One region of the Diplocloster hominis genome, then DNA from elsewhere that is predicted to be linked to it. Evidence: predicted binding sites of a transcription regulator. Region 1 holds the regulator's gene; the other holds the start of a gene.
The links. The regulator Rex, encoded in region 1, represses fermentation and respiration genes when NADH is low (regulators of the CRP and FNR family bind a similar motif). The targets are predictions, from matches to a motif close to ATTGTTAANTANTTAACAAT.

Region 1 (5,422 bases):
CGGATGCCCGGCCAGCAGGTTCAGACCATCCGCATCAATAATCAGGGGTATCTGCGCATTTTTCATTATATATTCCAAAACCCGCAGCGCGGTAAAGCTTCTTCCAAGGCCGGGTCCCACTACGGCCACATCGGCCCATCTGAGGCTTTCCTTCAATGCTTCCAGGGAAGCTTCCTCTTCCCTATAAGTAGTCAGCACCGCTTCCGGAATCAGATTCTGCAGAATATGGCGGTTTGTCTCACCGGTATAGATCCGTACCAGTCCGGCCCCCGTCCGATACGCAGCCTTTGCTGAGAAATAAGCCGCTCCGGCCATGTTGACCGATCCGCCCACCAGAAGAACCTTTCCAAAAGAACCCTTATTCGAATACGCCGGCCGCATCGGCAGACGCTTAAGATCTTCTTTCCCATACGTATACACACGGGGAGGCTTCTCCAGTCCCCGGCAGTTAATTCCGATATCCTGCACCGTTACTCTGCCTGCATATCCGGCTCCCGGATACAGCAGCAGGCCTATCTTCTCATATGCAAACGTCACCGTGGCATCCGCTTTTACCGCAGCGCCCATCACACGGCCGTTATCCGCGTTAATGCCGGAGGGCACATCCACGGACAGAACAAAGGCTCCTGACTCATTCACCTGCCGGATACACTGCGCATAATCACCTGTCACCTCTCTGGTAAGTCCGATGCCGAAAATAGCATCCACTATCATAGTATATTCCGACAAAGGCATTTTGCTTACCGGTTCCAGCCCAATTGCACGTAAAATTCCCAACTGTGCAGCCGCCTGGGCAGAACACCTCTCCTCCTGACCCGTCAGATACACATCCACCGGTATTCCCTTTTCATGGAGGAGTCTGGCCACTGCCATGCCGTCTCCCCCGTTATTCCCTGTACCGCACACCACCAGGACCCGCTTAAGATCACAGCCGCAGGACAAGGCCTCCCGAACTACAGCTAGAGCTGCCCTTTCCATCAGTACCATGGAGGGCAGCCCTACTTTTTCAATCGTATAGTTGTCACAGCATTTCATTTCCTGAGAGTTCAATAAATACTTCAATTATTTCTTCCCCTTTATCTCCTGCTTATGCTCTTCCTCATATCTGGTCAGATTATAAGACAGACGCATAATGCTCTCGGAGAGATGTACATTCTCCACCATCACACCTTCCGGAACATTCAGATCCGTATGTGCAAAATTCCAGATCGCGCGGACGCCGTAAGAAATCAGCCGGTCGGCCACTTCCGTAGCGCTCGTCTTTGGAAGCGTCAGCGTCGCTATCTGAATGTCATTCTCCTTAATAAACTCTTCCATCTGTTCCATGGGCATAATTGGAATCCCCCGGACTGTCCTGCCGGACAGCTTCGGATTAATATCAAAGATCCCTTTTACAATAAATCCCCGTTTTTCAAATGCCGGATAATTAGCCAACGCCTGACCCAGATTTCCTCCGCCGATAATGATGACATTATGTTTCTTATCCAGTCCCAGCAGGCGTCCGATCTCATCGTATAAATATTTAACATTATAACCATATCCCTGCTGGCCAAACCCACCGAAATTATTCAAATCCTGGCGTATCTGCGACGCCGTCACCCTCATCCGTTCGCTCAGTTCATTGGAAGAAATCCGCTCTACGCCGCTTTCCATCAATTCTCCCAGATAACGATAATATCTTGGCAGCCTGCGAATAACCGCCTTTGAAATTTCCTTCTCTTCCACGGTACTTCCTCCTAGCTCATATCATGCTTCCATTATATAATATCTGCCAAATTATTGTCAAACCTTATTGGGGAAAGTTGGGAATTGGTTGGCGGCGCCAAATATAAGAAACTATTGAATGGAACCGGCCGTCAGGTTATAATGGTTTCAACTGTATGTGCGGAATACAGAGTTTGGACGAAAGGACTGGGTAGGTATGATATTAGCTTGCCAGAGTATACATAAGGCTTTTGGAGAGGAAACGATTCTTTCAGATATTTCTTTTCATATAGAAGAAAAAGAAAAAGCGGCGATCGTGGGAAATAATGGGGTCGGGAAATCCACGCTGCTTAAAATTATCGTAGGGGAGCTGACGGCGGATTCCGGGGAAGTGGTGATGGCGAAGGGAAAAACCCTTGGGTATCTGGCACAGCATCAGGAGCTGATCAGCGGGCGCAGCATTTATGAGGAATTGTTGTCGGTGAAACAAGATATCCTGGATATGGAACAGCGGATCCGGCAGATTGAGATCGATATGAAATCAGTGGAGGGGGATGCGCTGGAGGAGTTGATGGGGACTTATACCAGGCTGACCCATGAGTTTGAGTTGAAAAACGGGTATGCTTATAAAAGTGAGATCACAGGGGTTTTAAAAGGGCTCGGGTTCGGGGAGGAGGACTTTGATAAAGAGGTGGACACGCTCTCGGGCGGCCAGAAGACCCGGGTGTCTTTAGGAAGGCTTCTGCTGTCCAACCCGGATATCCTGCTGCTGGATGAGCCGACAAACCATTTGGATATGCAGTCGATCACCTGGCTTGAGACTTATCTGAAAGGGTATCCGGGGGCCGTGATTCTGGTAGCCCATGACCGGTATTTTCTGAACAGGATCGTGACGAAGGTGGTTGAACTGGAACGGACGAAAGCGACGGTCTATCAGGGAAATTATACGGATTTTGCCCGGAAGAAGGCGATGCTGCGGGACGCGCTGGTGAAACAGTATCTGAATCAGCAGCGGGAACGCAAGCACCAGGAAGATGTGATCGCGAAGCTGCGTTCTTTTAATCGGGAGAAATCCATCCGCAGAGCGGAAAGCAGGGAGAAGCTTCTGAATAAGATGGAGGTGCTGGAAAAACCGGCGGAGGATACCGCCCAGATGAGGATACATCTGGAGCCCAGGATTACCAGCGGGAATGACGTGCTGTCGGTGGAGAATCTTTCGAAGTCGTTCCCTCCTCTTGAGTTATTCCGTGGGATTCACTTTGATATCAAGCGGGGAGAACGGGTCGCGCTTATTGGAAATAATGGCACAGGAAAGACTACGATTCTAAAGATTATTAACGGTCTGCTTCCAGCGGACGAAGGGGATATTATTCTGGGGACGAATGTGCAGATCGGTTATTATGATCAGGAACATCATGTTCTGCATATGGAGAAGACTCTGTTCGAGGAATTGTCGGATACCTATCCGGATTTGAATAATACCCAGATCCGGAATGTGCTGGCGGCATTTTTATTTACCGGAGATGATGTATTCAAGAGGATCGGGGATCTGAGCGGCGGGGAGCGGGGCCGGGTGTCCCTGGCTAAGCTGATGCTCTCCGAGGCCAATTTTCTGATTCTGGATGAGCCCACCAACCATTTGGATATCGCTTCCAAGGAAATTCTGGAAAACGCTTTGAAGCAGTATACCGGCACGGTGTTTTATGTTTCTCACGACCGGTATTTTATCAATGAGACGGCTACCCGGATTCTGGATTTGACCGGCCAGACTCTGGTCAATTATATTGGTAACTATGATTATTATCTATCGAAACGGGATGAGTTAACACAGATCTATGCAGGCACAACCGATATGGAGGATGACGGATATTCGGTATCAGAAAACAAACTTACCTGGCAGCAGCAGAAAGAGGAACAGGCCAGAATCCGGAAACGCGAAAATGATCTGCGCAGAATAGAAGAGCAGATCACAGAGCTGGAAACCAGGGACGCACAGATTGACCGGCTGCTGACTTTGGAGGAGATCTATACGGATGTGGAACAATGTATCTTATTAAATAAGGAAAAAACCGATATCTCAGGGCAATTGGAAAAACTAATGATAAGCTGGGAGGAGTTAGCCGAATAGCTGAAAAAATAATTGATCAAAGCTTGATGCCTACCTGATTGTTTCATCGCTAATTGTAAGTTTTTGTCATCCAACTGATCACTCATTGACATTTTAATACAATTTATATAACATTTTTTGTGAAGACAAAAGGAATATCTTTCTAGTGATACATGGGAGGAATATCAAGTGGTATTGACAGAACGATATTGCCAAATACTGGAGTATATTCAGGAAAAAAAGGCTGTAACGGTGCAGCAGCTTTGTAAGGAATTATATGCCAGTCCGGCAACAATCAGACGGGATTTAACTACATTAGAAAAATACCATTTGATACATCGAGTGCATGGTGGGGCTATTCTATATGAAAGTGGTAATACAGAACCCGCCTCATCTATTCGCCAGACCAAGAATATCACAGTCAAGAAAAGAATCGGTGATTTGGCCAGCGTGTTAGTGAAAGATTACAGCACGGTTTTTCTGGATTGCAGTACGACGGTTTACTACGCGGCTATGAGTCTGACACAGATGCAGAAGCTTACGGTGGTTACGAATGGTTTGAGCTGTGCGCAGTTTTTGTCTCAACAGACAGATTGGGATATTTTCTTTCCGTCCGGCAAAGTGGAGAGTCAGATGGGAAGTACCACCGGGAGCGATACAATATTGGCATTATCCAAATTTTATGCGGATTTTGCCATCATATCCTGCACCGGGCTGATCCCCGACGGGATTACGGAAGCCAGCGTCGATCAGTCCCGCTATAAGCTGGCCATGCTGGAAAACTCCCAGACCCGGATTCTGCTGTGTGACAGCACAAAATTCGGAAGCCGTTATTTCAGCAGGACCTGCGGTTTTGATTACATAGACTATCTGGTGACGGACATTAAGCCTCCGCCGGAATATTTCGAGTTGTTTGAGAAAAATAATTGCCAGATTATTTATCCCGAAGAAGATGAATAATCTACTCTGATTGAATAGCTTCTATTTTTTATATAGAGGCTGTTTTTTTATTGCTATGAGCACTTGTGCCCGTATTTTGGGCACTTACGTGCGATGCATAAAAAATAGTCAGCGAGGCTTTTTCGAGCGCTACTATTTTTTGTTGCTATGAGCACTTGTGCCCGTATTTTGGGCACTTACGTGCGATGCATGAAAAATAGTCAGCGAGGCTTTTTCGAGCGCTACTATTTTTTATTGCTATGAGCACTTCCGTGGAAAGAAATAATTATTCCTGCGTGATCATTTCTAATCGTTACGTGATCGTTTTCTGATCGCATGTAAGTATTTCTCATACTGTCGCTCTCGCATTGACTTTTCCCCTGATATCTACTAAATTTTTAAATATAAACAAATTGTTAAGGGACTGTTAAAACTTTTTTGTAATTATTTTACAATAGTTTTATTAATAATTTTGTTAAATTACATCGATGTAACTTATAAATCAATCCTAACATGACGGAGGGTGATCATTTTTACGGAGACAAAAGTAATCAATTATTTAACGTTTTATTTAACGTTTTTTAGCAGCGTAACAATTTTATAACTTATGAGGAGGTTTTTTATGAACCGAATGTTACGGAAGAGTATCAGTTTGTTACTGTCCGCCGCCGT
Region 2 (5,422 bases), on a different contig from region 1:
CCTTGCAGTAATGATACATGGCCTCGATCTTCAGGTGATCCATATGGGCATAGTGCTCCTGAATATAATCCAGGAAATAGGAGACCGCTTCCTCCTCCGTCTCATTGGGATAGGTCTGGATGACAAATTCCGTCCAGGCATCAATCGGCGCCGCCAGCTGTCCGCTATGCTCCACCTCTCCGGCCTTTAACTTCATCATGACCAGCTGCGGATCCTGTACGGTCTTTTCCCACAGTTTTGGTTTCTTTAACAGCTTCATCCGGGTGGCATCATACTCTTTGAGTACCTGCAAAAGCTCCATCATCTCAAATACAGGGCTGGAGATCGCCTCACCTGTATACGGCATTCCCGCATTCCCCTGTATGGTCAGGCGGTAAACCAAGCTTCCCACACATCCGGGACAAATCGTAAGTCCCGTGGGTTCCAGGATGATCCCGAAGTCGGCGTTGATCCCGGATATCCTGGCCGCCAGTGTCCCGCTTGACCCGGAGTATTCTTCATCCACCACCGTCTCGAAGATAATGTCTCCTTTGGGCTTGAAGCCACTCTCCTTCAAAGACCTGACCGCGGTCAGGGCACACGCCAGACCGCCCTTCATATCCGCGCTGCCGCGCCCGTATACCCGGTTGTCTTTGACCACGCTCTTATAGGGATCGCACACGCTCCAGCACATGGGTTCCTTCGGGGCCACATCCATGTGGCCGGTCAGGAGGACGGATCTGCCGCCTCCGCTGCCTCTCCAGATACCGATGACATCCCTGCGGTCCGTAAAATCCCGGTCGTGGTCGAATGCGGGGTGTTGTTGAAATCCCGGCACATCGTAAGGGCCGATCTCCATCACTTCCAGCCCCAGATTGCTCAGCTCTTTTTTTATGTATTCCTGACCTTGTTTTTCGTATCCCACAGGCGGTTTGTTTTCGGTCGGAATATTTACCAAATCCTGCGTATATTTGATTACCTGATCTTTTATGTCCATTTTATTGTCTGCTCCAGTTTTTTATAGATAGATTGCTTCCGGCTGGAAAGTGGTAAATTTCTCCACGCCGGTTTCCGTGATGACGATTCCGTCCTCGAATCTGACTCCGTACTGCTCATCCGCGATCCAGATATCAATATTGAAGGCCATGTCCGGTTCCAGGACCAGCCCGCTGCGGTTATCGACCCATGGCCCTTCGCACTCCTGCATACCGGTTCCGTGTGCAGGCCCATACAGGTTCAGTCCGTCGAATCCTTCCCGTTTCAGCTGTGCCTGGAACTTGTCATACACCTCGGCGAACGCCACACCCGGCCCCATCGTCTCACATGTGTTGACCAGGCATTCAGAGGCCACACGGATCATATTTTTATGCTTCTTAGGGAGATCCCCGATGACCACCGGACGGCAAAGGTTCCCGCAGTAGCCGACATATTTGGCTCCTAGGGTCAGCTGGACCATCTCATTGTTCCCGATGATGCGTTCTGTAGAACGGCACAGGCTCTGGAAGGTGGTGGGTCCGGACGTCACCCAGATCGGATATCCCACTCCCTCCGCTCCCATCTCATAGGCATTTGCTCTCCAGCGGGCCTCGATCTCCCACTCGCGGACACCGGGCTTTACGAGCGGCAGTGTATTTCTCACCGCTTCATCCGTGATCCGGTAAGCTTCCCTCAACAGCCTTATTTCGTTTGCGCTCTTTTTCCAGCGCACCTTCATCACCAGGTCATCCGCATTGACGCAGGAGGCATCCGGTGCTGCCTTTCGGATATCATCCATGATCGCGTTTGGTATGGTGTTCGTATTGGCGATACCGATCCTGCGGATCGGGAACCTTTGTCTGATTTCATCAAAAATCATCGTGTAATCATAAGCGTTCGTGGGCTTATCCCATTCCGGCGCGCTGGTTTCCACATACAGCGGATGGACCCGCACATCTTTTACATGGGACATCTGCCGGACCAGGTCATAGGACTCCGGACCTCCGGTCAGCAGGATCGCATCCCCCTCCCGCGGAATGATCCCTCCGATAAAATCAAATACTGTCCAGATACTTGCCAGATAGCGGATATTCGCCGATTCACATTCGCAGCTGTGCATAATCAGGACATCCAGATCCTCTTTCGCCATCGCCTCCTGGATCTTTCTGACCCGTTGGCCGTACTCCTCATGGGGAATCGACATTCGCTCTTTCCCTGCCATAACTTGTGCTCCTTTCCGTCTGAAACAGACAATGGAATTATTTTTTTATTGATTTTAATTATAGTGATGTGATAATTTAACGTCAACATTATTTTAATTATTTAATTAATTTTTCCCTATTAAATAAAAATTTCGCTATTTTATCACTTGTTTTTTGTATATTATTTCTATTTTTAGTATTAATTATATGTTTTTATAAACATTTTTGTGAATATTTTAATATTGTATATTTTTATACCCGATGATATTATTTAATTATTAAATTATATTTTTCATATTAATAAAATAATCAGAGGAGGATATGCAAATGAACATTTTAGCAATCGGATGCCATCCCGATGATCTGGAGATCGGGTGCGGAGGCACGCTGGCCGCTTATGCCGCCAAAGGACATACCGTAATCATGTGTCATGTCGCTAACGGGAACATGGGGCATGCCGAGATCATGCCGGACGAGCTGAACCGGATCCGCACAAAAGAAGCCGAGGACGCCGGAAAAATCCTCGGAGCAAAAGAAGTGATCAGTCTGGATGTTCCGGATCTGTACCCGAACTACCATCAGGATGAGGTGCGCAAAGAACTGACCCGGATCATCCGTTACGCGAAGCCCGACTTCATCATCGCCCACGACCCGCAGGACTACATGCAGGACCACCGGGAGGCCGGCACGCTGGCCTTTGACACCAGCTTTTCCTCCAGCATCGTCCATTACGCACAGGACGACCATACATACGGAGATATCGTGCCGATTTACTATATGGATACCCTGGCAGGAATCAATTTCATCCCTACCATGTATGTGGATATCACCGATACCATCGACCGGAAGCTGGAGGCTTTAAACTGCCACCAATCCCAGATCCGCTGGATGGCGGATCACGACCATATCGATTTCCTGGATTTTGTCAGGACCTGTTCCAAATACAGGGGCCTCCAGTCCAACTGCGGGTTCGCAGAGGGTTTCCGCCAATGTCTGACCTGGCCCAGAATCCAGCCTACCCTGCTTCCGCCGGTTCAGAGATAAGATTATGATTCAGAGATAAGATTATAATTCAGAGATAAGGTTAAGATTCAGAAATAAGATTTGTTTTGAGGAAAAAGAAAAAGAGATGAAATCAGGAAAGGAGAAACTTATGGATAAAGTACGTTATGGAATCATCGGTGCCGGCGGAATCGCCGACCGCAGAATGATACCCGGTATGTTAAAATCCGGGCACTCAGAGGTCGTGGCCGCCATGGCGCCGGACCCTGGTATCGTTCAAAAGACCTGCGAGGACTTTCAAATCCCGCATGGCTGTCTCACCGTAGAAGAATTGCTGCAGGACCCTTCGGTGGATGCCGTATATGTGGCGTCCCCAGTAGGCTTTCACACCGAACAGATCCTAAAAGCCGCAAAAGCCGGAAAACACATCCTCTCTGAAAAGCCCATGGCCCTCACAAGCGCGGAATGCGCTACCATCGTATCCGCATGCCGGGCTGCCGAAGTCAAATTACTCGTAGGTTTCCACATGCGTTTCCACAACCTGCACCAAAAAATGAGGGAAATCCTGCAAAATGGCGGAATCGGCCAGATCGTCTCCTGCAGGGCGCAGCTTAGCTGCTGGTACCCCGATCAGCCAAATGCCTGGAGACTGAACCGGTCATTAAGCGGAGGAGGCGCCTTCATGGACATGGGACTTCACTGCCTGGATCTGTTGGAGTACCTGGGCGGCTCCGCGATCACCCAGGTATCCGCCCTGGCCGGCACCACGACCTTTCAATACGAAGTGGAAGACTGTGCCAATGTGATGGTAAAATTCAAAAACAAAGCAACCGGCTACGTCGATGTATACTTCAATGTCCCCGAGCACGTAACCAGCTGCTTCCTGGAATTCTACGGCACCAAAGGCAGTCTGATCGCCGAACACACCATCGGCCAGAACGAAGCCGGTACCCTAAGTTACCGCAGGATCGACCAGGATCTCTCCTATACCGCCCAGCAGTCCCTGACCACCGTCGACCCGATCCTCTACACCGGAGCAGGCAAAGACCTGTACGAAAAAGAAGCAGAAAGCTTCTCCCAATCCATACTCTCCAACGCCCCGCCGATAACTTCCGCCGAACAAGGCCTGCACATGGCCCAGGTAGCAGAATCCGTCTACAAATCCGCCGCCCTCGGCCGCCTGATCGACATTAATTGACAACCTCGCAGAATCCGTGCAGGGCCTGACGGCTCCGTCAGGCCCGACTCTTACTCACCATTCTTATCCCCCGTAACGGGCAGTGTAAAATCCAGATTCTTGATATAATACTCGACCGCATAGTGGCACATGGCGCCGACCAGATCCGCCTGGCGGGTTTTCGCGCGCTCGATGTGGATCACTCTGGCGTCCGCGTTCACGATCGCCGTTTTCATCTCCTGGACCGCCATCTCATACACAAAATCCGACAGCTCCAGCAGTTCTCCTGCCAGAATCACACAGTCAGGGTCCATCACATTATACAGGAACGCCAGCGTCTTCCCGATATAGAGCGCCGTTCTCATGAACAGGCCGTGGACTTTCGCGCTTCCCAGTTCCTCCGCTTTTATCAGTGTCTCTATCGTCAGGGGCATCTTCATATCATTCACCAGATATTTCAAGATCTTGCATCCATCCTGGCCTTCCAAAAACTTTTCCGCATCTTCCAGCACGTAATTCTCACCGCAGAGTCGTTCCACGCATCCCCGGTTGCCGCAGTGGCAGATCTGTGCGTAGGGGTCCAGGCAGACATGTCCGATCTCGCCCCCCGCCCCATTGATCCCTTCCACGATTTTTCCTCCGAAGAACTGCACGCAGCCCACGCCAATGCCCACATAGAGATAGATCACGTTCATCATGTCCTGGCCGATCATACGGATCTCCTGCCTCGCCTTGTATCTGGTGATATTGTCACAGTAGATCGGGAATTCATACCGGCGTTCCAGCTCATCCAGGATCGGAATGTTGTACCACTGATAATAGGATGCATATACTTTTTTATCCCGGGATACGATTCCGGTAACAGCGATAGCCATACAGGCAATCTTCTGCCGTACATCCCCCTCCAGACCATCCACATACCCCGTAATGATATCGGTGAAGGTCTGGCGGATCACCTCGCCCTGTGCATTTCTGCCGGTAGGGATGCTGAATTCTTCCATCTGCTTGACCACGGTACCGTTAAAATCCACTGTGGTGATCAGAAGGGATTGGATATGCATACTGACGATCACGATATATTTCCCTT

Region 2: ABC831_RS05950 (PIG-L deacetylase family protein) is a predicted target of Rex. The motif match lies at 2,381-2,400, and genes of this name have one in related genera.

What each region holds. Positions count from the first base shown of each region.
Region 1 is NZ_JAWDIY010000047.1:7,810-13,231, reverse strand. Features, by position in the region: gene ABC831_RS24145 (NAD(P)H-hydrate dehydratase) at 1-1,062, opposite strand, end outside; gene ABC831_RS24140 (redox-sensing transcriptional repressor Rex) at 1,063-1,725, opposite strand; gene ABC831_RS24135 (ABC-F family ATP-binding cassette domain-containing protein) at 1,922-3,832, shown strand; partial or broken gene ABC831_RS26600 (DeoR family transcriptional regulator) at 3,971-4,168, shown strand; gene ABC831_RS24130 (DeoR/GlpR family DNA-binding transcription regulator) at 4,154-4,771, shown strand; gene ABC831_RS24125 (beta-L-arabinofuranosidase domain-containing protein) at 5,373-5,422, shown strand, end outside.
Region 2 is NZ_JAWDIY010000004.1:272,583-278,004, forward strand. Features, by position in the region: gene ABC831_RS05940 (M20 family metallopeptidase) at 1-976, opposite strand, end outside; gene ABC831_RS05945 (M24 family metallopeptidase) at 998-2,176, opposite strand; gene ABC831_RS05950 (PIG-L deacetylase family protein) at 2,484-3,200, shown strand; gene ABC831_RS05955 (Gfo/Idh/MocA family protein) at 3,310-4,356, shown strand; gene ABC831_RS05960 (ROK family transcriptional regulator) at 4,407-5,422, opposite strand, start outside.